3 regions of the Anaerobutyricum soehngenii genome follow, and region 2 is predicted to be linked to each of the others. Evidence: predicted binding sites of a transcription regulator. Region 2 holds the regulator's gene; each other region holds the start of a gene.
What was found. The regulator Rex, encoded in region 2, represses fermentation and respiration genes when NADH is low (regulators of the CRP and FNR family bind a similar motif). The targets are predictions, from matches to a motif close to ATTGTTAANTANTTAACAAT.
Positions count from the first base shown of each region.

Region 1 (10,835 bases), on a different contig from region 2:
ACTGCAGCGGAGGCAACAACGGGTGGCTGGAGTTTTAGTGGAGATAATTATGTGCCGGAAACGAATAGTGCAGAAAGCGAGACGGATACAGCGCAGGAAGATACAGGGGTGTCTGATGAGGGAGATCGTTCTAAAGCAGATGGAATCCGTTCGGTGGCATTACCTGTAGCCGGAGGTGCTGCGGGACTTGTGGCAGTGGAAGCGTTGGGATTTGTTTTATATAAAAAGCGTCGTGGTATTGCAGGATTATTAAAGAAAGTGATGAAAGGTGGAAAAGCAGAGTAGAGACTTTTGCAGAGTACAGAAAAAGAAAAAGGAAGGTGTTACTATGAAAAGAAAAAGAGGACTGGTACATGTTATTCTGGCATTACTTATGAGTATGCTGCTGATTGTTTCAACGGGCTGTGGAAAGTCCGGGAGTGGAGACAGTTCTTCTGATAAAAAGACGGATAAGACAGAGACACTTGCAGATGTGAATACCATTCCGGAAGATGGGGTTATTACAAAGGAACAGTTTAAGACGGTTGCCGGAGAAAATAAAAAGGTACAGTTTAAGGGGACAACAGATGATGGAATTACATATATCTGGACGTATGACTGTTCAAAGATTCAGAATCCGGCAGATCAGAATTTAAAGATTGATTTTTCAGAGAAAGATCTTGATGATTTAAAGAAGCAGGCAAACAATGCCAATGATGCATTGAAGATGACGATGTATGGGAAAGGGCTGATCTGTGTACCAGATTTAGAGGTACAGCTTCCGGAAGCGTGGCAGTCCAATTCTGCATATCTTGTAAAAGAGCAGTCTGGAAAGCTTGCAAGGATGAGCGATGTTGTGGTAACAGCACAGGTGAAGGAAGAGAATGCAAAGAAACAGGATAAAAAGACGCAGGATACAGAGACAGAAGAGGAAGATTCTTCGGACAAAACCGCAGAAAGTACAACACAGGCAAAGAAAGATACGAAGCCAAAAGAAGGAACGACCTCTTTAAAAATGAGTGTTACTTCACTGGATGGAGATTGTTATATTATTGGAGGAATTACGGAGCAGCAGAATAAAGGTGCGGCATCGGCGAATAAGGCGGAAAACGGAACAACGAACAGTGAATCGGAAGGAAGTGATGAATCGGAGAATTCAGGAGAGAATTCCTATAATGAAGAAGGCAGTTCAGGAAGTGGAGATGTTTCTGATGGAGGCGCTTCTTCCTCTGGTTCTTCAGGTAAGCAGGATGTTGCAAACGATGAAGAAGTTTCAGGTTCTTCCCATACGTGTACGATTTCAATCAGCTGCGCGACGATTCTTAATAACATGAGTGATTTAAAAAGTGGCAAGGAAGAATTTGTTCCTTCTGATGGATGGATTCTGGCGGCTTCCGAGGTAGAATTTACGGAAGGAGAGTCTGTACATGACGTATTACAGCGTGTATGTAAGGATGCAGGAATCCAGATGGAGTCTTCTTTTACACCGGCTTATAATTCAGCTTATGTGGAAGGAATTAATAATCTGTATGAATTCGACTGCGGACAGCTTTCCGGATGGATGTATAACGTGAATGGCTGGTTTCCTAACTACGGATGCAGTAAGTATACGGTACAGGACGGCGATGTGATCAACTGGGTTTATACATGTAATCTTGGTAAAGATGTTGGAGATAATTCGATGTATTAAGGATGTATGAAATAAAGATTTGATATAATAAAGATTTAATATAATAGAAATTTGATGTAATGGAGATTTGATTTAGATGAAAGATACATTTTCTACATATCATCCTGTTTTAAATATGCTGTATTTTTGTGGGACGATCGGGGTGACGATGTTTGTCGTTCACCCTGTGATTCTGGCAATTTCATTTATATGCGCCGTTGCGTATTCCGTTGTTTTAAAAGGATGGAAAAAGACGGTAAAGTTTAATCTGCTCTTCTCATTACCGATGATGATTATTGTTGCCCTGATCAATCCGATGTTTAATCATTATGGAGTAACGATTATAGGATATCTTCATAATGGAAATCCGTTTACATTAGAAAGTTGTGTGTACGGTCTTGTGATGGCAGTGATGCTGGTATGTACTCTTGTATGGTTTTCCTGCTACACAGTTGTTATGACATCAGATAAGTTTATTTATCTTTTTGGAAGGATCATCCCGGCGCTTTCTTTAGTACTTTCCATGTGCCTTCGCTTTGTACCGAAGTTTATCAAAGAAGCATCTGTTATTTCTGATGGGCAAAAGTGTGTCGGACGAAGTGTAGAGAATGGGAGCCTTATTAAGAGAGCAAAGCATGGGATTACGATTTTTTCGATTCTGGTTACCTGGTCTTTGGAGAATGCGATTGAAACATCGGATTCAATGAAGTGCCGGGGATATGGAGAGAAGGGCAGAACCGCCTTTTCCTTATATCATTTCGATAAAAGGGATTTTTTGTGCCTTATTTTTATGATCATTACATTCGGAGCAGCGATGTGGGGCTTTTCAAAGGGGTATGCATTTTGTTCTTATAATCCTCGGATCGTTGTAAAGGGAGTACCCTTTACAGCAGGCAGCCTGATTGTCTTTGCCGCTTTTTTATTGTTTAGTATCATGCCAGCAGCGATGGAGATTTTAGACCGAAGGATGTGGAAGGCGAGAAGAGGACAGGTAGAAAGTGCAGCACCGGCTGGGTACCGTTTGTGGGAAGTTGAATAGCCGTATATACAGGAGATAAAAAGCAAGTTTGGAGGTGCAGGGTGACAGCGAATGGTTTGTCAGAAAAGAAAAATAGTATATTAGAAATCAATGATTTGTGTTTTGCTTATCCAGAAGAAAAAAAGAGGGCGCTAAATCATGTTTCTTTGCATGTGGAGGACGGGGAATTCCTTGTTCTTTGCGGAAAGAGTGGATGTGGAAAGAGTACACTTCTGACACATTTAAAGACTCCCCTAACGCCGCATGGAAAGCGAAAAGGAGAGATTTTTTTTCAGGGAGTACCAATCGGGGAGATGAGTAACCGGGAGCAGAGTCAGAGGATTGGCTATGTATTACAGAATCCGGATAATCAGATCGTGACAGATAAAGTGTGGCATGAGCTGGCATTTGGTTTGGAAAGCCTTGGATACAGTAACGCAGATATCCGTATCCGGGTAGCGGAAATGGCAAGTTATTTTGGGATTCAGGACTGGTTTTATAAAAATGTATCGGAACTTTCTGGAGGACAGAAACAGCTTTTGAATCTGGCATCTATCATGGCCATGCATCCGGATATGCTGATTCTTGATGAGCCGACCTCTCAGCTTGATCCGATTGCAGCTTCTGATTTTTTGGAAACAGTAAAGAAGATTAATCGTGATCTTGGAACGACAATTATTCTTACGGAACATCGTTTAGAGGAAGTATTTCCTTCTGCTGACAGGGTAGTGGTCATGGATGAAGGGCAGATTTTATGTGTTGGCACACCGTCGGAAATCGGAGAAGAATTAAAGAAGCGCAATCATGAGATGTTTTTAGCTATGCCGGTACCGATGCAGGTTTATGCCAAAGTAGAGTCAGAGCAGCCCTGCCCGATTACTGTTCGTGACGGGCGAAAGTGGCTGGACATAGTTTGTAAGAAAAAAGGCATTTCACCAGCAAATGCATCTTCTTCATATAGAAAAGAGAGTGATTCCCAAAAAGGAAAATCTTCTTTTTCTAAGATTACAGAAAAGTTTAAAGAGAAAAAAGAAGATATCATCTTAGCGTGTGATGATCTGTGGTTCCGCTATGATAAAGAACTGCCGGATGTCGTAAAGGGACTAAGCTTTTCCTTAAAGAGAGGAGAATTCTTTGCGTTGCTTGGAGGAAATGGAACCGGGAAGTCAACAACACTTTCACTTTTGAGCCGTTTGAGAAAGCCATATCGTGGAAAAGTACTTTTAGAAGGTAAGGATATCCGTCGTTACAACGATAAAGAACTGTTCCGCAATTTCCTTGGAGTACTGCCGCAAAACCCACAGTCTCTTTTTGTAAAGAAAAGTGTGGAATTAGAACTGTTTGAAATGGTAGGCGGTGTAAAAGAGAAAAAGGATGAAGAATATCAGCTTGCCATGGATAAAAAGGATGCGGTGGAAGGAATCATTAAGGTAACACATTTGGAAGAATTACTGCATCGTCATCCGTATGACTTAAGCGGGGGAGAGCAGCAGAGGCTTGCCCTGGCTAAGATTTTGTTATTGCGGCCAAAGCTTTTGTTAATGGATGAACCGACCAAAGGACTTGACAGCTATTTTAAAAAAGAATTTGCCGGAATACTGGCATTACTCAAAGAGCAGGGCGTAACTGTTTTTATGATTTCTCATGATATTGAGTTCTGCGCTTCTTATGCAGACCGATGTGGTTTATTTTTTGATGGAAATATTGTGGCATGTGGAACTCCGGGAGAATTCTTTGCCGGAAATAATTTTTATACAACAGCGGCAAACCGAATGGCTAGAAGGTATTTTCCCATGGCGGTTACCGAGGAGGACGTTGTGGAATGTCTTAAAAAAGGAGTGTGAACAATGGCAGACTGGAAATCAAGTCAGGAGTTCCTGAAAGAATTTTACGCTTCTCCGATTGTGAATGAAGATACGATTCCTGCAAAGATAAAGCGTATCTTTTTACCAAAAAGCAGGAAAGTTTCTGCTTTAAAAGAATTAGCAGGAGATTTGTCAGGAGAAGGCAGGGCGGGAGATGTCATTTTAGATAATGATATGTTTGAGATGGATACCGAAATCTGGAAAAAGCAGGAAAAACGCAGGCTTTCTGTTCGTACCAGAGTAAGTCTCTTTCTCTTGCTTGTAGCGATTCCCCTCACAATTGCTGTCGGATTTTATGTTATGGATGTTGCCGCCGTTGGCACAATATTTGAAAAGATTTTTGGTCCAAGAAAGTATTATTTTATTAGCCTGGTAATCATTATATACTCGTTATTACCGTTTTTTATGGTATTTGAGGGACGAAAACCTCAGGTGAGAGAGCTAGTTGTTCTTGCAACAATGGTCGCACTGGCAACCGCCGGCCGGGCAGCATTTTTTATGATACCGAGCTTTAAGCCGATTATAGCAATCGTGATCATCAGTGCAATCGCATTTGGTGGCGAAGCAGGATTCTTAGTTGGTGCCATGACGATGGTAGTCAGCAACTTCTTATTTGGGCAGGGACCATGGACCCCATGGCAGATGTTTGCGATGGGTTTTATCGGATTTTTGTCAGGAATCCTTTATCGGATAGGACTGCTTCCGACCAAACGGTTCAGCCTTTGTATATATGGATTCCTTGTGACGGTGTTCATTTATGGAGGAATCATGAATCCAGCGGCTCTCTTTATGAGTGTGTATGATTTTACATGGGAAGGACTGCTTGCAATCTATATTTCAGGTATTCCGGTAGATCTTGTTCATGCCAGTTCTACATTTATTTTTCTGTGGATTGGAGCAAAGCCATTGTTGGAAAAGCTGCAGCGGATAAAAATAAAATATGATCTGATGAGATGAATAGCTGGGGCATTTTTGAATTTCAGAAAGATTGCCAGAATGCAGGGGTATTTTTGAAATAAGTATAGATGATAAGTATAGATAAAATGTATTCTTAGAAAGATTCTGAGAGTATACGAGATTGAAGGGGGAAACTATGCAAAAAATACCAGAATGTCGTTCCATGAATTTTTCAATTTATGAAGGGATGCTAAATCGTTATAAAGATAGTGAAGATATCAGAAAGTCTTATGAGTCACGAGGATTAAATGGACTGGAAGTGATTCGGGCAGGCGAGCCAGATGAAGGAAAGATTCTGCCGGATATGGTGAACGGGGTACATCTGTATTTTCATATTTTCTGGATGGACTGGTGGAAAGGGAATTATGAACGCCTAGATCAGGAATTTGATTCAAGAGAGCAGTGGCTGGAATACTTTGGAGGAATGAGCAGGGAATCTTATCTGAACAGTTTGCGGGACGATCTTGCCTATGCAGAACAAGTTGGAGCAAAGTATGTAGTTTTCCATGTTTCAGAAGTGACACTTCGGGAGAGCTATATTTATAAATACCGCTATACAGATAAAGAAGTGATTGATGCAAGCTTAGAGGTCATCAATCCCCTCCTTGATGAAAAAGAATATCCATTCGACTTTCTTGTAGAGAATCTCTGGTGGAGCGGTCTTACCTTGAAAAATGTCCGCCTCACCCGCCGGCTTATAGAAGGAATGCATACACAAAAAAAGGGAATCATGCTCGATACCGGGCATTATATGAATACAACAACACAGCTAAAGACTCCGGAAGATGCCGTAGCATATCTGAATAAAATGATAGACAAATACGAAAAAGCACAGATGCTCCACTGGTTTAAAGGAATGCACCTGCAGCTGTCACTTGGAGGGGATTATGTAAGAAAACAGCGAAAAGAATGGAGAGAACATCCGATAGACTTTGATAAGATTCCATTTTATGAACTATTTCGCCTTGCATATGACCATGCCTGTCATATTGATCTGCATCAGCCTTTTATCGGAGAAGGTGTCCGGGAATTTGTAGAGCGCGTAGCACCAAAGTATGTCACACTGGAATATCAGCAAAACAGCCGGGAAGAATATGAACAATTCGTAGAAGCCCAAAGCAAAATTTTGAAATGGATTACGATTCATTAGGGGAAAACAGACGAAAAAAGGAACCATGCCATATCCCATCTGCTCTGTAGTCGCTGTGTTTAAGATGCTCATCCGCATCTTAAACCCGCTCCGAAGCCGCATCTGGGATATGGCATGGTTCCTTTTTTCTGTGTTTTGGCTCCAGAAGGGATGAATGTAATCGCCTTTGGGGAGGGAAGGGGGAGAAGTCAGGAAACTCCTGCTTGCTCGAAAGGTATATCAGATGTGAGATGACTCCCACCTCTCGTAGCAAGAATGCCGGGGCATTCTTGAATGTTCAGAAGATTATTTTCTTTTATAATGATAAATTTATCATGTACAGTGATAGCATGCGGTATCATCTTATCATTAGTGAAACTTGAAAAAAGGTTCAGAATAGTGGAGATGAAATCAGAATAAGTCACAATCTTCTGACCGCTCCCCCCTTTCCTTCCCAAAGACTATTGAATTTCTTCCTTCTGGAGCAAGCAAGCAGAAAATAAAAAGAATAGACCATAGGAAATGTAATGTGAGAGCAAGTAAAAATGCCGAACAGGCATTTTCTACGCAGTGATATCTTTACATTTCCTATGGTCTATTCTTTTTATTTTCGTCTGTCTCCTTCTAAATGAATGAAATAGTAAATCGGAAGGCTTTGACCTCTATTGCTATTTTCTTATGCGGAATAGTTCTTTGATTAAAAATCATAGCCTTCTGGGCAATCCCCCATTCTCACCAACTGTGGATTTAGTATAGTCAGAAAAAAGAAATACTGGCATATCCCAGATGCGGCTTCGGAGCGTGTTTAAGATGCGAACGAGCATTTTAAACACAGCGACTATAGAGCAGATGGGATATGCCAGTATTTCTTTTTTCGTCTATACGAAATCTACAAAATTAGTAGTTATAATAATTCGGAATACCCATGTCCGTTTACAAGCGCATCGATTTTTTGTCCATTATTGCAATATGGGCAGTCATGTTTGCTATATGTGTGATAGGAAGGAATATCATTCGTAGTAAACAATGCATTTACAGGAAGGTTGCCGTATTCAGAGATGGCACTGAAAATCGCAGAGATTCCCTGCAGTTTACCGCCATAATATTCAATACATTCCCAGCTTCGGTTGATTGTGATACCGGTTGTGATGGAGGCCATTAAAATGATAATATTTCTGTCTTTGATCATTGGCTGGATATTTTTGCGGAAGAACATCTGTCCATCCGTATCAATTTCAGGAGTAACGATATAGATAGACTTATGCTGGTTATAGGAGAAGAATCCACTCTCTGTCAGCTTTTCTGCAAGGAAGGCTCCGATTACTTCTGTTCCGTCAAGACATACGATCGTATCGACGACAGTGTTATGTTTGTAAAGTGGAACTAAAGCTTTTGCTGCTTCTTCTGCGTTAGACTGACGTATTTTTAACGTTGTCATATCTAAGAAGTAGTTAACGTGGGAGTGTTTTGTTGCAAAATGTCCCGGATAGGCAGAGATGTGCAGGTTACAGGTTTTTGAACGAAATTCAATTTTACGGTTTTCCATGGAATATCCCCCTTTACATGTAATAGAAAAACTTTGTTTTGTATATTATACCTGTTTATGATGAAAAAATAAAGAACTGATTGTGCAAAATCACAGGTTTTTCTTGCGGTTTATAATTTTTTTTCTGATTTTTTTTAGAAAAATACTTCGTGGTAGCATATACAGTTGCATAAAACGAAAGGAAGCATTATTGGTTTATGAAAAAAGTTTGACAAAAATAGTTCAAAATTGATTTTGGATACTAAATCTTTGATTTAATATGGTGTATAAAATCTTGATGTTCGTTTGTTTGAAAAGATTGAATTACAAATGGAATTATATAGAAAGACGGAAGTATGTTTTGATACTGAAACTATTTTGTGTAAAATGACGAAAAAAGTGGACGGGGTAGGATGGTAATGAGATGTTAATTAATGTTAACAAAATAACAATATAAAAATAGATAAAAACAGTAATTATGGATTTTTTTACAGTTAAAGAGAAGAGAATGAAAGTTTGTTTGAAAAAAATATAAGAATAGGAAAGAAAATCGAAAGAATTGTTAAAAAAATTGCAACTAGGCATAATCTTTAGTTTGTTTAGTAGATGGTGTGAAATAAAATAAATGTTAAATAACTAACAGAAAATAGTTGCTATTATGATAATAATTTGTTATTATTACATAGAATGAAAGAGTAACAACGTATACAATATAGTATTTTTTATGGAGGAAAGAATATGGGTAATTCAAAGATGAATGCCAGAGAGCGTATTGACTATCTGTTTGATGACCACAGTTTTGTGGAAGTTGGCGGATATGTTTCTGCTCGTAATACCGATTATAATCTCGGTGCGAACAAGGTGGAAGGTGATGGTGTTATCACTGGCTATGGAGTAATTAATGACCGTATGGTTTATGTTTACAGTCAGGATGTTTCTGCACTGGGCGGTTCTGTCGGTGAGATGCATGCGAAGAAGATTTCTTCCCTTTATGATTTGGCGATGAAGACAGGGGCACCGATTATTGGAATGCTTGACTGTGCAGGACTTCGGTTACAGGAAGCGACAGATGCACTTCATGCTTTCGGAACTATTTTTAATAAACAGGCACAGGCATCCGGAATGATTCCACAGATTTCTGCAGTATTTGGAATGTGTGGAGGAGGAAGTGCCGTAATGTCCGCTATGTCTGATTTTACATTGATGGAGAAGGAGAACGGCAGTCTCTTTATCAACAGTCCGAATGCATTAGCAGGGAATGAAGAATCCCGTCAGAATACAGCGGGAGCGCAGTTCCAGTCTGAGCAGGCTGGCAATGTAGATTTTGTCTGTGAAACAGAGGAAGATCTTCTTGAACAGCTTCGAATTCTTGTTGATGTACTTCCTTCTGATTATGAAGCGGAAGATGCATACTTTGATAACGATGATGATTTAAACAGAATTATTCCTGAGTTGAATGATGCAGCTTATGATGCGGCTGCTATTTTAAAGTCTGTTTCTGATAGCGGTATGTATATAGAGACAAAGGCAATGTATGCAAAAGAGATGGTAACCGCATTTATCCGTTTGAACGGCGAGACGGTAGGTGCCGTTGCAAACCAGCCGGTAGACGGAGAGGCTGTTTTAACAAGGAATGGTCTTGAAAAAGCAGAAAGATTTATTAAGTTCTGTGATGCATTTGCGATTCCACTTCTTACAGTGACGAATGTGACAGGGCTTCGTGCCAACGCACATGAGGAGAGAAAGCAGGCACTCGCATTAGCGAAGTTTACGACAACACTTGCACAGGTTAGTGTACCTCGTGTTAATCTCATTGCAGGTGCGGCTTATGGAACTGCTGCGGAAGTAATGAATTCCAAAGCTATCGGTGCTGACTTTGTTCTGGCATGGCCACAGGCATCTGTAGGAATGATGGATGCAGAACAGGCAGTCCGTATCATGTATGCAGAGGAAATTGATGCAGATGATGATAAGATGGCACTGATTGCAGAGAAAACTGCGGAATATGCAGAGGGACAGAGCAGTGCATTAGCAGCTGCAAAGAGAGGATATATAGATGACATCATCGAGCCGGACGCAACAAGAAAGCGTCTGATTGCTGCTTATGAAATGCTTTACGGAAAGAAAGTAACTCCAGTGACAAAGAAGCATACGGCAGTATAGTGAGGTGAGAGTATGAACGTATTTGAACAAGCCTTATTAAATACTTTGATGGGTATGGGAACTGTATTTGCAGTACTGATTTTCATTTCTTTACTGATTTCTCTTTTTGTATATATCCCATCCATTGAAAGAGCGTTGAAGAACCGTTCTTCCAGGAAAGAGAAAAGGGCTGTGCAGGAGGAAAGACCAGCTCCAAAGCGTCCGATTATTGAAGAAGCAGCAGAAGAAGAGGAACTTGTAGATGACGGTGAACTTGTCGCAGTGATTACCGCAGCCATTATGGCAGCAAGTAGTGGTACAGCGGTAAGTGCAGATAAGCTGGTTGTCCGTTCAATCAAGAGAGTGAAGAGAAGATAGCAAAAATGTATTCTTGGAATCTTTTTATAAAGCCTTAAAAAGTTTTAAAAAGTCAGATATAGAAAGATTTTAAAAGTACATAAAATCATTCAGGAGGATTTACAATGAAAAATTATAGAATTACAGTTAATGGTGTTGCTTATGATGTAGCAGTAGAAGAATTAGGTGCAGGA
Region 1 is NZ_VULP01000004.1:100,930-111,764, forward strand. Features, by position in the region: gene FYJ25_RS03570 (Ig-like domain-containing protein) at 1-285, shown strand, start outside; gene FYJ25_RS14580 (DUF4430 domain-containing protein) at 329-1,669, shown strand; gene FYJ25_RS03580 (energy-coupling factor transporter transmembrane component T) at 1,746-2,687, shown strand; gene FYJ25_RS03585 (ABC transporter ATP-binding protein) at 2,729-4,510, shown strand; gene FYJ25_RS03590 (ECF transporter S component) at 4,514-5,488, shown strand; gene FYJ25_RS03595 (TIM barrel protein) at 5,625-6,638, shown strand; gene FYJ25_RS03600 (orotate phosphoribosyltransferase) at 7,522-8,163, opposite strand; gene FYJ25_RS03605 (acyl-CoA carboxylase subunit beta) at 8,881-10,305, shown strand; gene FYJ25_RS03610 (OadG family protein) at 10,318-10,662, shown strand; gene FYJ25_RS03615 (biotin/lipoyl-containing protein) at 10,767-10,835, shown strand, end outside.
Region 1: FYJ25_RS03605 (acyl-CoA carboxylase subunit beta) is a predicted target of Rex. The motif match lies at 8,767-8,786, and genes of this name have one in related genera.

Region 2 (10,835 bases):
CTAAGCCCACCTGCCAGAAAACCACAAATTATTCCGGTTAAAACATCACCGCTTCCGCCTGTTGCCATCCCATTATTTCCACTCATATTAATATATGAAGGAGCATTTCCATCAGATACAATTGTCCTTGCATCTTTTAGGACGATTATATGATCTTGATCTGCTATCTTCATCGCTGCTTTTGGCAGATTACTCTGAATCTCCGTTATTTCTTCTTCTATCAGCCTGGACATCTCTTTTAGATGTGGCGTTAATATGATTCCACTCTTATATTCATAGAATAATTGTTTTATCTCTCTATCATTTTTCAATAAAACAGCCAGATTATTTAATCCATCCGCATCAATCACAAGCGGGACTTTTCCCAATGCAAGAACCTGCTTTAATAATCTTCTGGCAAATATACTCTGTCCAATTCCTGGACCAATACCGATAACTGATGCCCAGGAAATCGCTTCCGGCAAAATCTCTCCCGCCTTTTCTTCTGAATCATATGTTGTAAGAATCGCTTCCGGAAGCTTTTCTTGTAAAATTACCCGGTTTTCTTCACAGGAAAAAATCCGTACCAGCCCACTTCCGCTTTTATAAGCTGCCGTTCCGCTTAAAACTGCTGCTCCAGCCATGTTTTTCGCCCCAGCAATCAATAATACCTTCCCATAATTTCCCTTATTCGTCCAGGCTTTTCGTTCTGGCAGCAGAGCAAGATCCTCTTTTACAAAAGAAATCATCTTCGGAGCAATTTTTTCTACCGCTTTGTTTGGGAATCCAATTTCCTTTACAATAACTTCTCCACTGATATCCGCTCCCGGATACAGGAGCAGCCCAGCTTTTAGTAGTCCAAACGTAACCGTCAAATCCGCGCAAAAAGCTATACCAAGAATCTGTCCTGTTGAAGCATCTACACCCGATGGCACATCAACCGCTACTTTTAACGCTTTCTTCTGATTCATTCTCTCGATCACTTCTCTGTGCTGTCCAGCTACTTCTCTTTTTAATCCGACACCGAAAACAGCATCGACGATCACATCATATTCTTCTTCTGGAAACTCCATCAAAAACTGCGCTTCCATCTGCTCTAAAACTTTCTTCTGAATCTGATGAGAATCTGAATCATGTGGAATCGCTCCGATTTCATAAAAATCAACATTGTATCCATCTTCTAATAAAAGACGCCCAAGTGCCAGACCATCTCCACCGTTATTGCCCTTTTCCGTAACAATAAGTACATGACTCTTTGTTGATACTCTCTCTAAAAAGACTTCTTCTAAAGCAAGCGCCGCCTTTTCCATTAAAACAATACCAGGAATCCCCATCGTATTTATACTATACGCATCAATCTGCTGCATTTCTTCTCTCGAAGCAACGTAACGCATCTTTAAACCTCCTGTTTCTTAAAAAATGTACCCCAGAGTCGTTGCTGTACTTACTGTTGTAAGAAGATTCCGAGCATACATACGTAATTTGCGATTGAGCAGTCAGCAAAAAGAGATGAAAAACAATGCTTTCTATCACACAGCTTTTCATCTCTTTACTTTCTTTTACAATATATACTTTGTAATAATTATTCTATTGATTCTGACTGTGAATTCTATAAGACAATGTCATAATACTCTCTGCAAGATGTACATTCTCAACCAGAATATCTTCTGAAAAATGTAAATCTACTGGTGCAAAGTTCCATAATGCCTTAATTCCTAAATCAACTAACTTTTCTGCAACCTTTACTGCTTTTGACTTCGGTAACGTTAATGCAGCAATCATTACCTCATGCTCTTTTAAAAATGTTTCCAGCATGTCGATATCATATACTTCCACACCCCGCACTGTCATACCAATTAATCTTGGATTCACATCGAAAAGTCCGATAATTTTAAATCCATTACTGTCAAAATCCTGGTTATTCGCCAACGCCTGACCAAGATTACCCGCACCTACGATAACGATGTTATTTGTTCTATCCAGACCCAGAATCTTACCCATCTCATTATAAAGATACTCTACATTATAACCATACCCCTGCTGACCAAACCCACCAAAATTATTTAAATCCTGACGAATCTGAGAAGCAGTGACGTTCATTCTCTGACTCAGTTCCTTCGAAGAAATACGAACAACATCCTTCTTCAGTAAATCTCCAAGATACCGATAGTACCGGGGTAATCTTTTTATCACTGCCGGAGAAATTGACTTTTCATTCCCTGTTTTTACAACTGCTTTATTGTCTGGCATAAGATCCTCCCTTTGATAAAAAATTCCCATTCTCAAGTTTTACTTAATCAATTATATACAAAAATAGTTTTAATGTCAAATAGGATTGTTAAAAATTCCAACACTTATTTACTTATTATTTCTTTCATGATAAAATACATCAGAAATATTTCTTCTATATAATAATATAATCAATTTGGAGGTTATTATGATTTTAGCCTGTCAGAAAATCGAAAAAGCATTCGGAGGAAAATCCGTATTAAATAATGTTAATTTTTTAATTAATGAAGGGGAAAAGGCTGCTGTAATCGGTATCAACGGTGCCGGTAAAACAACTCTTTTCAAAATTATCACTGGAGAATATGAGGCAGATCATGGGGAGGTTATCTTTCAGAAAGGCTCTACTTATGGCTACTTATCCCAGGTCATCGACGTAAGTTCTCATCGCAGCATTTATGAAGAAATGCTTGATGCAAAAAAAGATATCATCGAAATGGAAAAGAAAATACGTCAATTAGAAAAAGATATCAGTACTTTGTCCGGTGAAGCATTAGAAAGAGCAATGGAAAGTTATTCCCGTCTTACTGACCACTTTGAGAAGGCAAACGGTTATGCCTGGAAAAGCGAAATTACCGGTGTATTAAAAGGCCTCGGCTTTGATGAAAGCCAGTTTGACACACCAATCCATACTCTTTCTGGAGGGCAGAAAACCCGCGTAGCACTCAGCCGTATTCTTCTGATGCACCCAGATCTCATTTTACTTGATGAGCCGACTAACCACCTTGATATGGAATCCATTCGCTGGTTAGAAACTTTCCTTTCTAACTACCGGGGTGCGGTGCTTATTGTTTCCCATGACCGCTATTTTCTTGATAAAGTTGTTGATAAAGTAATCGAGATCGAGCGTGGAAACAGTCAGGTATTTAACGGCAACTACAGTGCTTACGCCGAAAAGAAAAAAGCACAGCGTGATGCCCAGATGAAACTTTACATGAATCAGCAACAGGAAATCCACCATCAGGAGGAGGTAATCACAAAGCTTCGCTCTTTCAATCGTGAAAAGTCCATCAAACGTGCGGAAAGCCGGGAGAAAATGCTTAGTAAAATTGAACTTGTCGATAAACCTGTGACTTTAAATAGTAAGATGCGTATCACTTTAGAACCGGAAGTACTTAGTGGAAACGATGTTCTTACTATTGAGGGACTTTCCAAATCTTTTGGTGATAAGGCTTTATTCCGTAATTTAAATGTTCAGATTAAACGTGGGGAAGTTGTTGGACTCCTCGGTGCCAACGGTACCGGAAAAACCACTCTTTTAAAAATCATTAACCGCCAGCTTCGTGCTGACTCTGGAAAAATCCGCTATGGCTCTAAGGTCTCTATCGGTTATTATGATCAGGAACAACATGTATTAGACGATTCCAAAACAATTTTTGATGAAATTTCTGATGCCTATCCAAAGCTGACTAATACCCGCATCCGAAATGTTCTTGCTGCCTTTCTTTTTACCGGCGAAGATGTATTTCAGGTCATCGGCACTTTGAGTGGTGGCGAAAAAGGACGAGTTTCTCTCGCTAAACTCATGCTTTCCAATGCGAACTTCATCATTCTTGATGAGCCGACCAACCATTTAGACATCCAGTCCAGAGAAATTTTAGAAGAAGCGATTAACAACTATGAGGGAACTGTATTTTACGTTTCCCATGACCGTTACTTCATTAATCAAACAGCCACAAGAATCCTGGACTTATCCCCAGAAGGCATCGTAAACTATAAAGGCAACTACAACTATTACTTAGAACAAAAAGAAGCTGGAAACGTATCTGCTGACAGCGATAACATCACACTTGCTGCCTCCGCTGATAAATCTCCTGCCCCTTCTCCAGAAAAAGCCAAGGAGGACTGGAAACGTTCGCGTGAAGAGGCCGCAAAACAGCGTAAGCGTGCCAACGATTTAAAGAAGACAGAAAAAGAAATCAGTCGCTTAGAAGCAGAAAATGATCAGTTAAAAAATGAAATGGCATTACCTGAAAATGCTACCAATGTATCAAAACTTATGGAACTCAATACTAAATTTGAAGAAAATGAATCTACCTTACTAGAACTCTATGACAAATGGGAAGAATTATCAGAATAATTTTTAATTTGTAGATTCGATATAGACAGAAAAACGATATATTCCTCCGCCCTGTAATTGCATCTGGAATATATCGTTTTTTTATTTTTTCTGTCTACTTTAAATCCTTCGTATTAAGTTCTGTTTTTAACTGATTTATGGGATTAGGTTAACATTTAATTTTTTGCTGCTTTCTTTAATTACTTTTTCTAATTCGCCATCTGTAATTGCAGTTACTCGACCTGTTTCATATTCCTGATCAACCCACTTCTTTACCTCGGCTACCAGTGGACTCTTCTTGTCTACTGCCTTATCTCCCTTTAAGCGATAGTAAGTATTTATCCAATGGGCAATTCCAGCAAGTCCGCTTGTATTTGATACCGCTACAAGCACCGGACGGTTTAACAATTTATCTGTATCAAATATGTTATAGATTTCTTCATTTTTAAGAAGACCATCTGCATGGATTCCGGCTCTTGTCACATTAAAGTTCTTTCCTACAAACGGTGTTCTTTCCGGAATGTGATATCCAATCTCTTTCTCATAATACTCTGCCAGTTCTGTAATAACTGTAGTATCCATTCCGTCTAATGTTCCACGAAGCTGGGCATATTCAAATACCATTGCCTCAAGCGGGGTGTTTCCTGTACGTTCACCGATTCCAAATAATGCACTGTTTACAGCAGATGCTCCATAAAGCCATGCTGTTGTAGAATTATTCACTGCTTTATAGAAATCATTATGACCATGCCATTCTAGTAATTCTGATGGTACTCCGGCATGTTCTTTTAATCCATAAATAATTCCCGGCACAGAACGTGGAATCACAGCTCCTGGGAAGTTTACTCCATATCCCATCGTATCGCAGGCACGAATTTTTACAGGAATACCATACTCATCTTTTAATTTCATAAGCTCCAGACAAAATGGAATAACAAATCCATAAATATCAGAACGGGTAATATCTTCCAGGTGGCATCTTGGACTGATTCCGGTTTCAAGACATTCTCTTACAACGCCTAAATAATGTTCCATCGCCTGTTTTCTTGTCATTTTCATTTTATAGAAAATATGGTAATCAGAACAGCTTACAAGAATTCCGGTTTCTTTTAAACCAATTTCTTTTACTAATTCAAAGTCTTTCTTACTTGCACGAATCCAGCTTGTAATTTCAGGAAATTTATAACCCTTTTCCATACATTTATATACCGCATCTCTATCTTTTTTACTATATAAGAAAAATTCGCACTGACGAATAATTCCTTTCGGTCCTCCTAAGCGGTGGAATGCATCATATATATGCACGATCTGATCTGTTGAATACGGCGTTCTTGACTGCTGTCCATCGCGGAAAGTTGTATCCGTAATCCAGATATCTTCCGGCATTTCATGAGGTACGATTCGGTCATTAAAGGCTATTTTCGGCACTTCCTCATACGGGAACAGATTACGGAATACATTAGGCTTATCCGTATCAACCAGCGGGTACATATATTCATCTAATTTCAATAAATTTGATTTTTTGTTCAGCCGAACTGAGCGGTTATCCATTTCCATAGTTCTATCTCCATTTCTTTTATTAATATGACGGCAATTCACAATCTATAAAAACCCATATAGTATAGCATAGTTTCCAAAAGTATCCTGACTTTCAAGTCGAGCAACCTGAATTGCATAAATCATTTTTAAAAACTTCATTTTATTCCCGTTATTATTCTATCATTAAAGTTAAATTTGTCAAGAGATAGTATTTTTTATATCTTCTTTCGCATAATACATTTCATTTTCCTTCATTTACTTTATCATTGCACAGCGTCATATCTAAGAGTTCCTGTCTACGTTTCAAATAAAAGAAAAACAAAAAACGATATATCCCACCTGTTCTGTAAATGCTGCGTAAAAAATGTTCTTGCATCTTGAACGCATCTCAAAACTTCAGATGAGATATATCGTTTTTATTCTTTCCAATCTAAAACCGGAAATTATTATTTATTAACATTTACTTTCTGTCCGATCTTACTTTCCGTTCCAGATAAAAGTCTGCCAATATTTGCTCTATGGCGATAAATTGCAAAAAATGCATAAAGGACACACATCGCAAATAAATCCCATCTTCCTGGATGAAAAATAAGAATTTCTACTACGATACCTGCTGATAATAGGATCGAAGCTAAGGAAACATATCTTGTTACAGCTGTGACTGTCACAAAGATAATAAAACAGCATAAACCGATTCTCCAGTCAAAAGCCATCATTGCGGCGGCTGTTGTCGCAATTCCTTTTCCTCCTTTAAACTTTAAGAAAACAGGATAATCATGTCCCATTACTGCCGCAAACCCTGTAACAAGCTGAATCAGTTCTGCATTCAAATCTGGTACAGCCGGACATAATACAAACTTTACAATAAGTACCGGAACAAAGCTTTTTAATGCATCTCCAAGGAAAGTAAGTAATGCACGAGTTTTACCAAGTACACGAAGTACATTCGTTGTACCAGAATTCCCGCTTCCATAGTCACGAATATCCATTCCGCATAACTTTCCTACAAGGTAACCACTTTCAATGCAGCCGCAAAAATAGCCTACCACAATTACAAGCACATAATATACAGCAGTCATTTACTTCTCCTTTCTCTCACGATAGATGAAATGGATCGGAGTACCACGAAAACCAAATGTCGTACGGATCTGATTCTCAATATATCTGGTATATGAAAAATGTGTCAGTTTCTTCTCGTTAATGAACATAACAAATGTCGGCGGCTTTACAGAAACCTGAGTAATATAGTAAATTCGTAAACGCTTACCTTTATCTGATGGTGGCTGCTTCATAGCCATTGCTTCGGTAAGAATTTCATTTAAGACACCTGTCTGTACACGAAGGGCACAGTTTTCAATTACGGCATCAATCATATCAAAAAGCTTTGGAAGTCTCTGTCCTGTCTTTGCAGAAAGGAAAATCAGTTCCGCATATGGCATATAGGAAAGCTTTTCGCGAATCTTTTCTGTGAACTTCTTCATCGTGGTATTATCTTTTTCCACAAGATCCCACTTGTTCACTGCAATAATCATACCTTTACCACGTTCGTGGGCAATTCCTGCAATCTTTGCATCCTGCTCCGTAATTCCTTCCGTTGCATCAATAATCAAAACGGCAACATCACAACGCTCTACGGCTGTAACGGTACGAATAATACTGTAACGCTCTAATTCTTCTTTAATCTTACTCTTTCTACGAAGCCCCGCTGTATCAATAAAGATATATTCCTGACCATTACGCTTTACCGTTGTATCAATCGCATCTCTTGTCGTTCCTGCAACCGGAGATACAATCACTCGTTCTTCTCCAAGAAGCTTATTGATAATCGAAGACTTACCTGCATTCGGTTTACCGATTACCGCAATCTTCGGACGTTCATCTTCCTCTTCCTCTTCTCGTGCCGGTGTTTCAAACTGTTCAATTACATGATCTAACATATCACCTATTCCAAGTTTGCCCTGTGCAGAAACAGGAATCGGATCACCAAGACCAAGATTATAAAATTCATAGACATCCGGCATATATTTTTCAAAGTTATCTACTTTGTTTACGACAAGAAGAACCGGACGATGCGAACGGCGTAACATATCTGCCACTTTAAAATCTGCATCTACAAGTCCCTGACGTACATCTACAAGGAACAAAATAACATCTGCTGTCATAATTGCTGTCTCTGCCTGTTCCCTCATTCGTGAAATGATAATATCATCAGACTCAGGTTCAATTCCTCCGGTATCAATCAGGGTAAACTGATAGTCTAACCAGCTGACCTCCGCATAGATACGGTCCCTTGTTACTCCTGGTGTGTCTTCTACTATTGAAATCCTGCTTCCTGCTAACGCATTAAACAGCGTAGATTTCCCTACATTCGGGCGGCCTACCACCGCAACAACCGGTTTACTCATAATTTCCTCCATTCTCTATCGTAATAATTTTATCAACAAAGTCTCTTCCCTCTGATTGTATAATATTTACGGGAACTTGTAAAGAATCGGAAAGTTCCTTTAATGAAATGTCATCAAGGAAAATATCCTCATCTGCTTTTAACACATTGCATGGAAGGAGTAGTTCCTCTCCAAGCATCTTTCCTTTTAACTGTGCAATAATATCCTGTCCGGTCAAAAGACCCGAAACTGTAATATGTTCACCAAAAAATTTATTAATAATGCAGTACACAGCTATCTTAATACCAGGGAATTTCTTTTCCACATCCGCTGCAAGCTTTTTAATCGTTGGATAAGCAAGTTTCGCTGTCGCGATTGCCACATGTTTTTCCCGATTATCACCGGTAAGTTCTTCAAGGCGTTCTTTTACTTCCTCTAGCAAAAGCCGCATCATACCGACACCATTTTCAAGCTGTCCATAGCCTTCATAATACGCCTCATCTGGGAATTCCTGTTCTGCGAGAATAAACCATTCATCGCTTGCATGAACAAAGGTTGTTCCATAATTTTCACGAAAATAATCCTGCCATTTATGAATCTGCTTCAGTACTTTACCTGCATCTTCTTTTTCAAAAAGTTCAAGCGGAGCAAGCCCTTCTCTGTACTTTGTAAGACCAACCGGAACGACAGATAAACTTTCCATGTACGGAAGAAACTTTCCAAGATCAGATATCGTCCGATCAAGTTCTTCTCCGTCATTCAGTCCTTTACACAGTACGACCTGACTGTTCATGCGAATGCCTGCTTTATAAAGTCGTCCTATTTTTTCTAAAATATCTCCTGCAAAACGATTGTGAAGCATCTTACATCGAAGCTCTGGATTCGTTGCATGAACAGAGATATTAATTGGTGATAAATGATACCGAATCACTCTTTCGATGTCTTTATCACGCATATTGGTTAATGTAATATAATTCCCCTGTAAAAAAGACAAACGTGAATCATCATCTTTAAAGTAAAGTGTTTCTCTCATTCCCGGAGGCATCTGGTCAATAAAGCAGAACATACATTTATTACAGCAGGAGTGGTATTCATCCATGAGAGAAGATTCAAAAGTAATTCCTAAGTCTTCGTCCTCATCTTTCTCAATCTCCAATACACACTCTTCCCCGTCTTTTGTGAGAACCAGCACATCTAAATACTCTTCTTCCACATAATATTGATAATCAAATATATCTTCTATTTCATTTCCGTTGATTTCCTCTATGGCATCCCCCGGCTCTAAACCAAGTTCTTCAGCAATACTTCCCGATTCAACCGAGGCAATAATATGCAAATGTTTTTTCATTCTTCTTCTCCATTTATTCAAAGATTCCTGACATAAATCACATAATTCAAGAATGCCTCGGCATTCTTGCTGCGAGATTTTAAAAAGTTATAGACACATAAAACAGCCCATATTTCCTCTTTTCCCATGACTTGCTCTATGTGAAAATAACTTGTCGCTATTACAACAGGTACAAATGTCTGTGATATCCAGATTCTCCTTACGGATTCCCGCCTGTGTAAGTATGAGTTCATTTACCTTCCATAAATCCAACTGATACTTTCCATTACCTTTATCATCCATGATCAACGGTATTTCCTCCGGCAAAAACACTTTCTTAAATGCATCTGCAACTTCTTCACCAACTTCATAGCAGTTTCGACAAATAGACGGACCAATTGCCGCAATAATATTCTCTGGCTTACTTCCGTATTCATTTTGCATATATACTACAAACTTTGCTCCAATCTTTTTTACAGTACCACGCCAGCCAGAATGAGCCATTCCAGCCACATGATGTTCTGGATCATAAAAAAGAAGAGGAACACAATCGGCATAAGAAGTATAGAGGGGAATCCCTTTCTCATCTGTAATAAGTGCATCAATTCCCGGCACTGTTTCTCTTACAATGCCATCGCCCTTATCCTTTGCTGTAACTTTACGAATTCTGGTCTCATGAATCTGAGAAGACAACACCAGATCTGCTGCATTAAAACCAATTGCTTCTCCGATTCTTTGAAAATTTTCCTGTACTTTTTGTGGATCGTCTCCACGAGTAAATGACAGATTCATTGAAGAAAGATATCCTTCACTTACACCGCCGATTCGAGTAGAAAACCCATGACATACTCCAGCCTTCACAAGCTTTGGAAATGTAAGGAATACTACACCATTTTTCTCATTTATCATTGTCGAATGATTCTCATTAGCATATACAAACTTCATAGCTTTCTCCACTGTTTCTAATTCAATCCAACACTTATTCCTGAAACTCAAATGCATTCTTTATCCAGTGACATTGTAAATCTTTATCTACTTCTATAACATCAAATCGAACAGCAGTTGTGTCCATAAGCTGTTTTTTCATACGATAATAATTTAATGTATAACAGATTCTTTTTTGTTTTTTTAAATTAACTGCTTCTGCTGGAGTACCACATTCTTTATTTCTTCTCATCTTTACTTCCACAATAAGAATGGTTTCTTTTTCCAGCGCAATAATATCAATTTCTCCATGGTAACTTCGAAAGTTTCTCTCCAG
Region 2 is NZ_VULP01000002.1:8,178-19,012, reverse strand. Features, by position in the region: gene FYJ25_RS01555 (NAD(P)H-hydrate dehydratase) at 1-1,373, opposite strand, end outside; gene FYJ25_RS01550 (redox-sensing transcriptional repressor Rex) at 1,567-2,229, opposite strand; gene FYJ25_RS01545 (ABC-F family ATP-binding cassette domain-containing protein) at 2,417-4,345, shown strand; gene FYJ25_RS01540 (hydroxymethylglutaryl-CoA lyase-like TIM-barrel protein) at 4,481-5,875, opposite strand; gene plsY (glycerol-3-phosphate 1-O-acyltransferase PlsY) at 6,310-6,942, opposite strand; gene der (ribosome biogenesis GTPase Der) at 6,943-8,268, opposite strand; gene FYJ25_RS01525 (DUF512 domain-containing protein) at 8,261-9,595, opposite strand; gene pgeF (peptidoglycan editing factor PgeF) at 9,683-10,519, opposite strand; gene FYJ25_RS01515 (YraN family protein) at 10,554-10,835, opposite strand, start outside.

Region 3 (10,835 bases), on a different contig from region 2:
GCTTGATACTGCAAAAAAAGCCAATCAGCTTCGTTCTTTTTCTGATCAGGTCTCACAGACAAAAAGCATTTGTGAAGAAGCAGAAAAAAGATTGCAGCATATTCAAAAAGAAGTAGATTCTCTTCACATTGCTTTTGAAGCAGCAAAAAAAGCATATGATGAAGTCCATCTATCACAAAAAGAAACTCTCCCTGCCCTTCAAAAAGAAGAGCAATTATTAGAAAACTCTCTATCCACTATCAACACAATACAATCCTGGTCTAAATCACAAAAAGATTACGAAAGACAAAACCAGGAACTTTTAAAAACATTGTCTCCTTTAAAAGAAAAGCAGCAAAGCCAATTAAAAAAAGAAGAAGACATGCGAAAACAGATTGAAAACATAGAAGCGGAACTAGATGCAGACAAAGTTACTGCTGAAAAAAAAGCTCTTTTAGAAAAGGGCAATATCATGGAAGAAAACTATCGGGAAAAGCATCAGAATTATACAACAAATTCAGAGGTTTTATCTGACTTAAAAGCAAAGATTATAACAGAAAAAGAAGCCTTTACTCTAAAAAAAAGGCAATTAGAATACAGCTATATACAACTTTCCCACCGACTTTCTTATTTAGAAAAACAACATTCTGATCTTACTGAAAAATTAACTGATTTTAGAGAGAAAGAAACTCAAAACAAGCAGCAGCAAAAATTATTGCAGCAAAATCATATGGCTCAGCTTTTACGTGAAGAATTACAAGAAGGTGTGGTCTGTCCCGTCTGCGGTATTCCTTATGAAAAACATGATCTGCCAACAGAATCCTCCCCATTTTCGTTGAAAGATCTAGAAGAAACGCAAAAAAATCTAGAAAAAAATATACAGCAATTGCAGAATAGAATCATGCAGATTGAAAAAGAATTTGCCTCTCTAAATACACAACTCCCAAATCTAAAAGAGGCTCTGGAAATCACTACCCAAAACGATCTCTCTGATATGATTTCTGCCCCTGATCTACAGAAAAAAACTCCGAATAATCCCCCTATCGTACCGGATTATTCTGCCATTTCCAGACAGCATGCTGAATATTTACAGGCAAAAGGACACCTTCAACAGCAGGAAAACCAGTATACAGAGCAGAACACACTCCTGAAAGAACAGCACGCTACCCTCCAAAACTATGTAGAAAAAATATTTTCTCTTCGAAAAGAAAATAACATCGAAAATTTTTCTATTGCTCTTAAAAACCTTCGAAATAGGGAAGAACATCATCAAAAACAAGAAAAAGCTTTAAAAGAAAAACGCCTTTCTTTAGAAATCCTCCTTTCTGAGAAAGATAGTCTTTCTTCCCAGATTATATCTTTAGAAAATGAAAGTTCATCCCTCACTGCAACCATTGATAACTGCAAAAAAGTAATTGCAGAACAAACCGAAAAAATTCCAAAACAGTTCTCTTTCGATATGGATTTTCCTCTGGCATTAAATAAGGTCAAAGAAAAACAGGAAAATATCAAAACTTGTTTTTCCAAAGCAGAAAAAGTCTACCAAAACAAACAAAAAGAACTGCAGCAAAAACGAGAAGAACTTGGCTCCTGCGAAAGCACTGCCGCTTCTTCACATACACATTTAAAGCAAATGACGCAGCTTTATCAAAACCAAAAAAATATGCTCGGTTTTAAAGAAGAGGAACAGCCTGAATGTTACTACATGGAAGAAATACAAATAAATCAACTTCACAACGAAATTGACACCTACTATACTTCTGCAAGAAAAACCGAAGAACAAATTCTTTATTTAAAAAATAAGCTTGGAAATCGTCATATTGAAGAAGAAGACTGGCGCAGACAAAAAGAAGAACGGGACTCTGCCAGAAACCAAATTAATACTCTAACTTCTTCCCTTCTCCTTTTAGACCATCAGATTCAGGAGATGACAGAAAGACTCACTGAAAAGCAAAAATTAGAAGAACAATGGGAAAAAGAAACACATAAAAAAGATATGATAAAAGAATTAGAACAGCTTTTCAAGGGAAACGCTTTCATTGAATATGTGGCCCAGGCAAAGCTTGCCTATATCGCCAGAGAAGCTTCCGTCATTCTCTCAAAGATATCTGGTGGAAACTACACTCTCGAAATTAACGAATCCGCTGAATTTATTATACGGGATAATAAGAACGGCGGTGCCATACGCCCTTCCGATACTCTTTCCGGCGGAGAAATGTTTATTACATCCCTCGCATTAGCATTAGCGCTTTCTTCCTCCATCCAGCTTAATGGAGCTGCACCACTTGAATTTTTCTTCTTAGATGAGGGATTCGGAAGTTTAGATGACGATCTGTTAGACACTGTTATGAATAGTTTAGAACAGCTTCAATCCAAAAAGAGAAGTATTGGCATCATCAGTCATGTAGAGGCCATTCAGACAAGAGTTCCCGTAAAGCTCCTTGTCACTCCATCAGATCTATCACAAAAAGGCAGCCAGATTACATTAGAATATTCCTAATCCTGATTTAATGGACTAAAGAAACGAAAACCAAAACTTTATATAAAATAAAATGTGAAGATAGTCGCGGCGTAGAAAATGCCTGACTGGCATTTTTACTTGCTCCGACATCATATTTTATTTTATATAAAGTTTCTGGTTTTCTGTTCTTTGGCCACAGAGGAAATCAGGATTTTGTGTAAAAAAATAAGGGGGTTCCCCAAAATTCTACGCTTTCTATATCAAATGGAAACACCCAGAAGAAATGAGTCAATCCTTTAAACTTTAATTTCCCAAGAATCCATAGCCTTCTGGGCAATCCCCCGTCTCACCAACTACGGATTTAGAGTAGACAGAAAAAAGAAACAATACCATATCCCAGATGCGGCTTCGGAGCGTGTTTAAGATGCGGATAAGCATCTTAAACACAGCGACTACAGAGCAGATGGGATATGGTATTGTTTCTTTTTTCGTAAACTATAAATCAGTAATTAAAAACCTTTGTAGTATCTTCCTAAGGCATCTGCTGCAACCATTGCTGCGTATACCTTCTCTGGTGTAACTTCAAATGGTTCATTACCTAATGTGTCATCTGGGGAAGCTGCTAATGTTGCTGCTTCCATAAGAGCATCCTTATCTGGATTCTCGATTCCAAGATCTGCAAATGTAGTAGGAAGTCCAACATCCATGCAGAAAGTAATTACTTCATCTAATAAATCTTCATCGGCATTCTCAAGTACAAGCTGTGTTAATGTACCAAATGCAACTTTTTCTCCATGATATAAATGGTGACATTCTTTAATACATGTCAGGCCGTTATGGATGGCATGTGCGCCAGCTAATCCGCCACTTTCAAATCCCATACCAGATAACAGTGTGTTTGCTTCAATTACTTTTTCTACTGCTGTAGTACATACATCAGCTTCTACTGCAAGTTTTGCTTTTACACCTTCTTCTATTAATGTCTGATAGCAAACTTTTGCCAAAGTAATCGCTGCAATTGTAATATGACCACCTGCACAGCTAGTTGCATTGCTTGCCTGACAGGCTTTTGCTTCAAAATATGTTGCAAGTGCATCACCCATACCGGAAACTAACAGTCTCGCCGGAGCCTTTGCGATAATATCGGTATCTACTAAAACAAGATTTGGATTTGCCGGTAACCATAAGTATTCTTCAAATACGCCATCATCTGTATAAACTACAGTAAGGGCAGAACAAGGTGCATCTGTTGCGGCAATGGTAGGACATACGATAACCGGACTGTTCACATAATAAGCAACGGCTTTTGCTGTATCAAAAATCTTTCCGCCGCCGACACCGATAACCATATCGCAGCCTTTTTCTTTTACGATAGCAACCAGGCGGTTAATCTCGTTTTTAGAACATTCCCCATGAAATGCTTCAAAAACAAGTTCACATCCTGTCTCTTTGAAACTATCTTCGATAATTCCACCAACACGTTTCTTTCCGCTTTCACTAATTAAAATAAAAGGCTTCTTTCCAAGCTTTGTAGCGTACTGCGCAATATTCGCAAGCTCTCCCTTTCCCTGCACGTACTTCGCTGGACTGATAATAATGTTTGCCATAAAAAAATACCATCCTTTCTTATAATAGAAAAAAATTGCTACAAAAACCGCTTTGTAACCCCGGTTTTCTTGTTATAATTATAACAATTTTCTAATAAAAAAGCAACAGTTCTTTGTATAATTAGACAAAAAACAGGAAACAGATGCGATAGTTGTTTCTGTAAAGTTACTACTATAATATCCATTTCCCGTTTCTATTTATTTTATTCGAAGTTATTATCGAAAATAATATTAAGTTTAGCTTAATGCTGCTGTAACAAGTGCCATTTTATAAACTTCCTGTGCATTACATCCACGACTTAAATCATTGATCGGTGCATTAAGTCCCTGAAGAACTGGTCCGATTGCTTCATATTCACCAAGACGTGCAGCAATCTTATATCCGATATTACCTGCACTGATTTCTGGGAAGATAAAAGTATTTGCCTGTCCTGCTACTGTAGAACCTGCACATTTTACTTTTGCAACTTCCGGTGCTACCGCTGCATCAAACTGAAGCTCACCGTCAATATCTAAGTCTGGCGCCATCTCTTTTACTTTCTTTGTAGCATTCGCCATTAATGTTACCATCTCGCCCTTTCCAGAGCCATATGTAGAATAAGATAACATAGCAACCTTTGGATCAATACCAAAGATTTTTGCTGTCTTTGCAGTCTCAATAGCGATCTCTGCTAATTCATCTTCATTTGGAGCAATGTTAATTGCACAATCTCCCATTGCTAACTTCTTATCACCTTTTACCATGATAAAGCAGGAGCTTACAATCTTGTTACCTGGTTTTGTTTTAATTAACTGTAATGCAGGACGTACTGTATCTGCTGTAGAATAAGTTGCTCCTCCTAACAGACAATCAGCCTTACCCATCTTTACTAACATTGTTCCAAAATAGTTTGATTTAGAAAGAGCATCGCGAACCTGTTCCGGTGTCATCTTGCCTTTTCTTAATGTTACCATCTCATCAACCATCGCATCAATATCAGCATACTGTTCCGGATCAATGATCTGACATTTATCAATATTAAATCCGGTTTCTTTTGCTGCTGCCTTTACTTCGTCAGCCTTTCCAAGAAGAATAACACCAAGAACTCCCTCTGCTGTAAGTTTATCTGCTGCTTCAAGAATACGGGCATCTGTTCCTTCTGTAAAAACAATAGTACGTGGGTTTGCTTTTAACTGCTCTGATAATTTTTTAAACATGTTTTATTTACCTCCTGTTATTCAGTCATATACCTAACAAAATCCAAATAACTAAAATCTTTCGACTGCAGATCGCGCAATGAACTATCGCACGAACTTGCACACACATTTTTTATTGTATCGGTTTTGTTTCCGCTTTTCAAGCTATTTCGAAAGAAAATACAAAAATTTATGCACTTTTCTTTGTACATAATAGAATTCCACTATGGATCATAAAACAATCTGCTAAGCAAACTGCACAACAAAGGTATTACTGTACAGATTTTTTATATTTATAACGTAATATTCCACTCTGGAATACGCCTTCTTTCCAGGTTCCTTCTTCCACAATATCCCAGTCTGGATGTTGTTTATCCAAATATTTCTTTTGTCCGTAACCTTCTTTTATTCCATCCGAATCAAAAACAGCATCACATAAAAGTCTTCCATCTTTTCCGTATACTTTATACCGATCTTTATCCCACTCAAAAGCACGAACACCTGTGGAATAGCGATTTCGATATCCTGGTCTGAACTTTTTACCGGTAAGCTGCTGGAACAGACGTAGCGTATTCGGATGGAGAAGCGCAGTATAACGAAGTCCCCCTTCACTTAGCTCTTTGTAATAATATGGATAAAACGGCATCATAAACTGTAAAAACACTTGCTTTAACTTCTCGATATCATTTACATATCCTACAAGTTTACCTTCCTCTTCCCGGAAATCTACACAGGTAAAGTATTCTTTTACCATTCTTCCTGTAATGGTAGAAAGCCCTTCAATAATATCATTCTTTTCTTTATATAATTCCTGAGATATCTCCCCAAGCTTTTTAAGCTGACTCCATTCCTCTTTATTATAAACACAAACCAAATTCTGCAGCTCCTGAGTCATATAATGATATAACTGCTCTTTTTGTTTCACTGCCTGCATATCTGCAGATGCCTCTTCTTTTATCGAAATATTCTGTAACTCTTTTTTTGCAGCACTTTGTAATTCTCTTTGTGACTCTTTTTGCGTAGTACCTTGCGATTCTCCCTGTATCCTGCTTTGTGACTCTCTTTTCGCAGTATTTTGCAATTCTTCCTGTGTCCTGCTTTGTGACTCTCTTTTCGCAGTACTTTGTAACTCTTCTTTCGTAGTATTCTTTGAATCAGACTTACTAGCCATAAAAAAGGCAATCCCAGCAATAATAATTCCAATTACTACGACTCCGATTATAAGATTCATTTCTTCTCTCCCTCTTTTTCCTCAGTAATTATAGCAATTTTGAAAAAAATACTATATTATATTTATACTATACGTTTTTCACAAAAAATTCAATATTAAATGTTATATTTAGTAAGTATATATAAACGAAGACTTTTATGGAGATTCTATATGATTACCTGTTTCGTACAGCTTAATTTAAAGCTGCTTTTCGTTTTAATCCTGTTGGGATTTATTATCGGGAAAAGCAGACACTCAGCCATTCAAAACTTTTCCAACAAAAAGTGTGGCTATTTTATTATGGACTTTTTTAATCTGATCGGTATTCCTGTTCACGAGCTTGGACATTTACTCTTTGGCCTTTTCTTTGGATACCATATTGACCAGGTTTGCCTGTACCGCACCACAAAAAAGGCGATTCATTCAGGTGGAACTTTAGGATTTGTAAAAATGCACCATGAAAATCATTCCTTTTTGCAAAAACTGCAGGGAGATTTAGGGCAGTTTTTTATCGGGATCGGTCCACTGTTGTTTGGACCAGCCGTTATTTATATTATCAGCCGGTTTCTCCCGGAAAATATCAGAACACTCCCTTTTTCCTTCCAAAAAGGATGGGCAATTTCCCTGAAAGCCTTGCAACAATTACGAGCTTCTGATATAATCTTTCTGTTTGTATTCCTGTATATCATTATGGGAATTTCTTTAAATATGGAATTAAGCAGACAGGATATGCATCTTGCCTGCAAAGGCCTGATTCTTCTTGAGGTTATATTTCTTATTCTTTCAGGTCTTTCTGTTTTATTTCACTGGAATCTGCAATACAGCATTGATATTCTCTTTCGATGGAATCTACTGATTTCTTCTATCGGAATCATCTCCGCACTAATTGCCAATCTGATTTCTCTGATTTAAAGCTCATAAATAAATAATACAAAGGGGTATGTATAAATTATGTCAGTATTAAAAAAATTCAAAAAGAAATTCATTTCAAAGTTACGACGAATCCGCAAACACTATCGCTATAAAGTATATTTTCCAAAAGTATATTCTTCCTACTGTACTGAACCTGTACAGGAGAATAAAGTCCTGTTTTTGGAAATGCGTTTTACAAAACTTTCCAATTCATTTGAACTTATTTATAAAGCTTTAGAAGAATCCGGCGAATATGATTTAAAATGTTCTTATGTACAGTTTAATTTTATCCGCGGACGCGAGTTTACACAGCGCGTTAATGAAATGCTCAAAGAACTTGCAACAGCAAAATATGTCTTTGTTGATGATGCTTCTTTAATTCTTTCATCTATTCCATTAAGAAAAGAAACGGTAGCAATCAATCTCTGGCATGCCTGTGGTGCATTTAAAAAGTTTGGCCGCAGCACAGCAGAATTAAAATTCGGCTCTTCTGCTGCTACATTAGATAAATATCCAAACTATGGTAACCTTACTCATGTAACTGTCAGCAGCCCTGAAGTCATCTGGGCATACGAAGAGGCAATGCACCTTCCTAAAGGTATAGTAAAAGCAACCGGTGTCAGCCGTACTGACCAGTTCTATGATAAAGAATTTGTAGAAAGCCGCAAGCAAAAACTATACGAAATCATGCCAGAAGCTAAAGATAAAAAAGTTATTCTTTATGCCCCAACCTTCCGAGGTCATGTTGCTACTGCTTCCTCCCCGGACCGTATTGATTTTGAACGTTTTTGTCGTGAATTAGGCAACGAATATGTTATCGTTTGCAAACATCATCCATTTGTCAAAAATCCACCGATCATTCCGGAAGAATTACAGCACTTTGCGAGAGACCTTACCAAGTACCTTTCTATCGAAGACTTACTTTGTTGTGCAGATATTTGTATCTCTGATTATTCTTCACTGGTATTTGAATACTCTTTATTTGAAAAACCAATGATTTTCTATGCATATGATTATGATAACTACTGTGACTGGCGTGGCTTTTATTATGACTATTCCGAATTCACACCAGGTCCGGTTGTTCAGACAGAAGATGAGCTTATAAACAGCATCAAGAATATTGATACACAGTTTGATAAGCAAAAAGTCATTGATTTCAAAGAAAAATTCATGGGAAGCTGCGATGGACACGCAACAGAACGTATTATCGCCTTAATGAAAGAAAATTAAAATCCTGATTTGAGGGACTAAAGAAATGAAACCCAGAAACTTTATATAGAATAAAATGTGAAGATAGTCGCGGCGTAGAAAATGCCTGACTGGCATTTTTACTTGCTCCGACATCACATTTTATTCTATATAAAGTTTCTGGGTTTCTGTTCTTTGGCTCCAGATGAAATCAGAATTTTGTGCAAAAAATAAGGGAATTCCCCAGACGTGAGTATCTTTCTGCTGAATTACATTGAGATTTCTAAAGAAAAGGGGATTCTCCAAAAAGTTATGGATTTCCGTAGAATTAAATTCAAAAGGATTGACATTCAAATTGCTGTCTATTAAAAAACTATGAAAAAAGAGAAAAACTGTTTATAAATATTGTATTTTATGACTTTGATCTATGGATTTTAGCAGAAAGCGTATTCCTTTTGGAGATTTTCATTCTAAATAAAAACCATAGTCTTCTGGACAATCCCCTTATTTTTCCCAAAACGAAAATACTAATTTCCATCTGGAGTCAAAGAACAGAAAACCAGAAATTTAATAGAAAAGAAATGTGATGTCGGAGCCAGTAAAAATGCCGAACAGGCATTTTCTACGAAGCGACTATCTTCACATTTTCTTTTCTATTAAATTTCTGGTTTTCGTTTCTTTAGACCCTCAAATTAGTATTTAATCCCCATTCTCACCAACTGTGGATTTAAAGTAGTCAGAAAAAAGAAAAAATACCATATCCCAGATGCGGCTTCGGAGCGTGTTTAAGATGCGAATAAGCATCTTAAATACAGCGACTACAGAGCAGATGGGATATGGTATTGTTTCTTTTTTCGTCTATACGAAATCTACAAATTAGTATTTTTTAGATGACATGCGAGTTCGTGTTTTTCGCCTACTGTTTTTAATTCTGGTTTTTCTTCTTGACATTTTTTCATGCAGTAAGCACAACGATTCTGGAACGGGCAGCCTTTTTGTTCTCCTGTCGCTCCATTCACTTCTCCTTCAAGAGGCTCGATTGGTTTTGAAAAATCCATATGAATATCAAATACGGATTGTAACAATGCTTTTGTATATGGATGCATCGCTTCTTCCGTAACCTTTTCTCCCGGAAGGATTTCTACAATGTTACCCATATACATTACTGCGACTTGGTGTGCTATACTTGATATCATTGCCAGATCGTGACAGATAAATCCTAATGCGATCTGTTTTTCTTTTTGCAGCTTTACAAGAAGCTCAAGGATTGTCTTTTGTACAGAAACATCTAAGGCTGAAGTTGATTCATCGCAGAAAATGATTTCCGGTTCTAAAGCGATTGCCCGGGCAATGCCTACTCGCTGCTGCTGCCCGCCACTCATATTATGTGGATAGCGATCAACAAAGTCTCCTGGTAATTCTACCATTTCCAGATACTTTCTTGCGATGGCATCTTTCTCTTTTTTCTTAATCAGTCCGAAATTCATAAGTGGTTCACAAATTATATCCCGCACTTTCATTTTAGGATTAAAGGATGTCGCAGGATTTTGGAAGACCATCTGCACGTTTCTGCGGTTTGCTCGTAATTCTTCTCCCTTCATCTTTGTAATATCTTTTTCTTTGAAAAAAATCTTTCCTGATGTCGGTTTCTCAAGCTGTACCATCATCCGCATAAATGTGGACTTTCCGCAACCGCTTTCTCCTACAATTCCTAATGTCTGTCCCTTATAGAACTTCAAACTGATATCATCATTGGCAATCAATTCTTTTCCGTTTGCCAGAGGGAACTTCTTTGTCACATGTTTTGCTTCTAAAATAGGTCTTTCTTCTTTAGACATACCGCTCCCCCTTTAAAGATGGCACAGCCAGCAATAGATTCTTTGTATAGTCTGACTTTGGATTATGTAAAATCTCTTCTCTGTCACCGGAATCTACAACTTTTCCCTGCTTCATTACGATCATTTTATCTGCCATATACGCAGCAACACCAATATTATGTGTTACGATAATAATGCTCGTACCAAAAGTGTCTCTAAGTTCCATCATCTCACGTACGATCTGTGCCTGCGTTGTTACATCAAGTGCACTTGTCGGTTCGTCTGCAAGAAGGAGTTTTGGTTCAAATGTCATAGCCATTGCAATACCGACTCTTTGACACATACCTCCGGAAAGTTCAAATGAATAACTATCCATAATACGCTTTCCATTCGGCAGACGCATCTTTTCTAACATCTGAATGGCCATATCTGCTGCATCTTTTTTGGAAATGTCTCTATGCGCGCGGATATACTCCACATACTGG
Region 3 is NZ_VULP01000016.1:53,800-64,634, forward strand. Features, by position in the region: gene FYJ25_RS08735 (AAA family ATPase) at 1-2,479, shown strand, start outside; gene FYJ25_RS08740 (glycerol dehydrogenase) at 2,950-4,047, opposite strand; gene pta (phosphate acetyltransferase) at 4,285-5,244, opposite strand; gene FYJ25_RS08750 (hypothetical protein) at 5,495-6,454, opposite strand; gene FYJ25_RS08755 (hypothetical protein) at 6,605-7,345, shown strand; gene FYJ25_RS08760 (CDP-glycerol glycerophosphotransferase family protein) at 7,385-8,575, shown strand; gene FYJ25_RS08765 (ABC transporter ATP-binding protein) at 9,403-10,371, opposite strand; gene FYJ25_RS08770 (ABC transporter ATP-binding protein) at 10,364-10,835, opposite strand, start outside.
Region 3: FYJ25_RS08740 (glycerol dehydrogenase) is a predicted target of Rex. The motif match lies at 4,116-4,135, and genes of this name have one in related genera.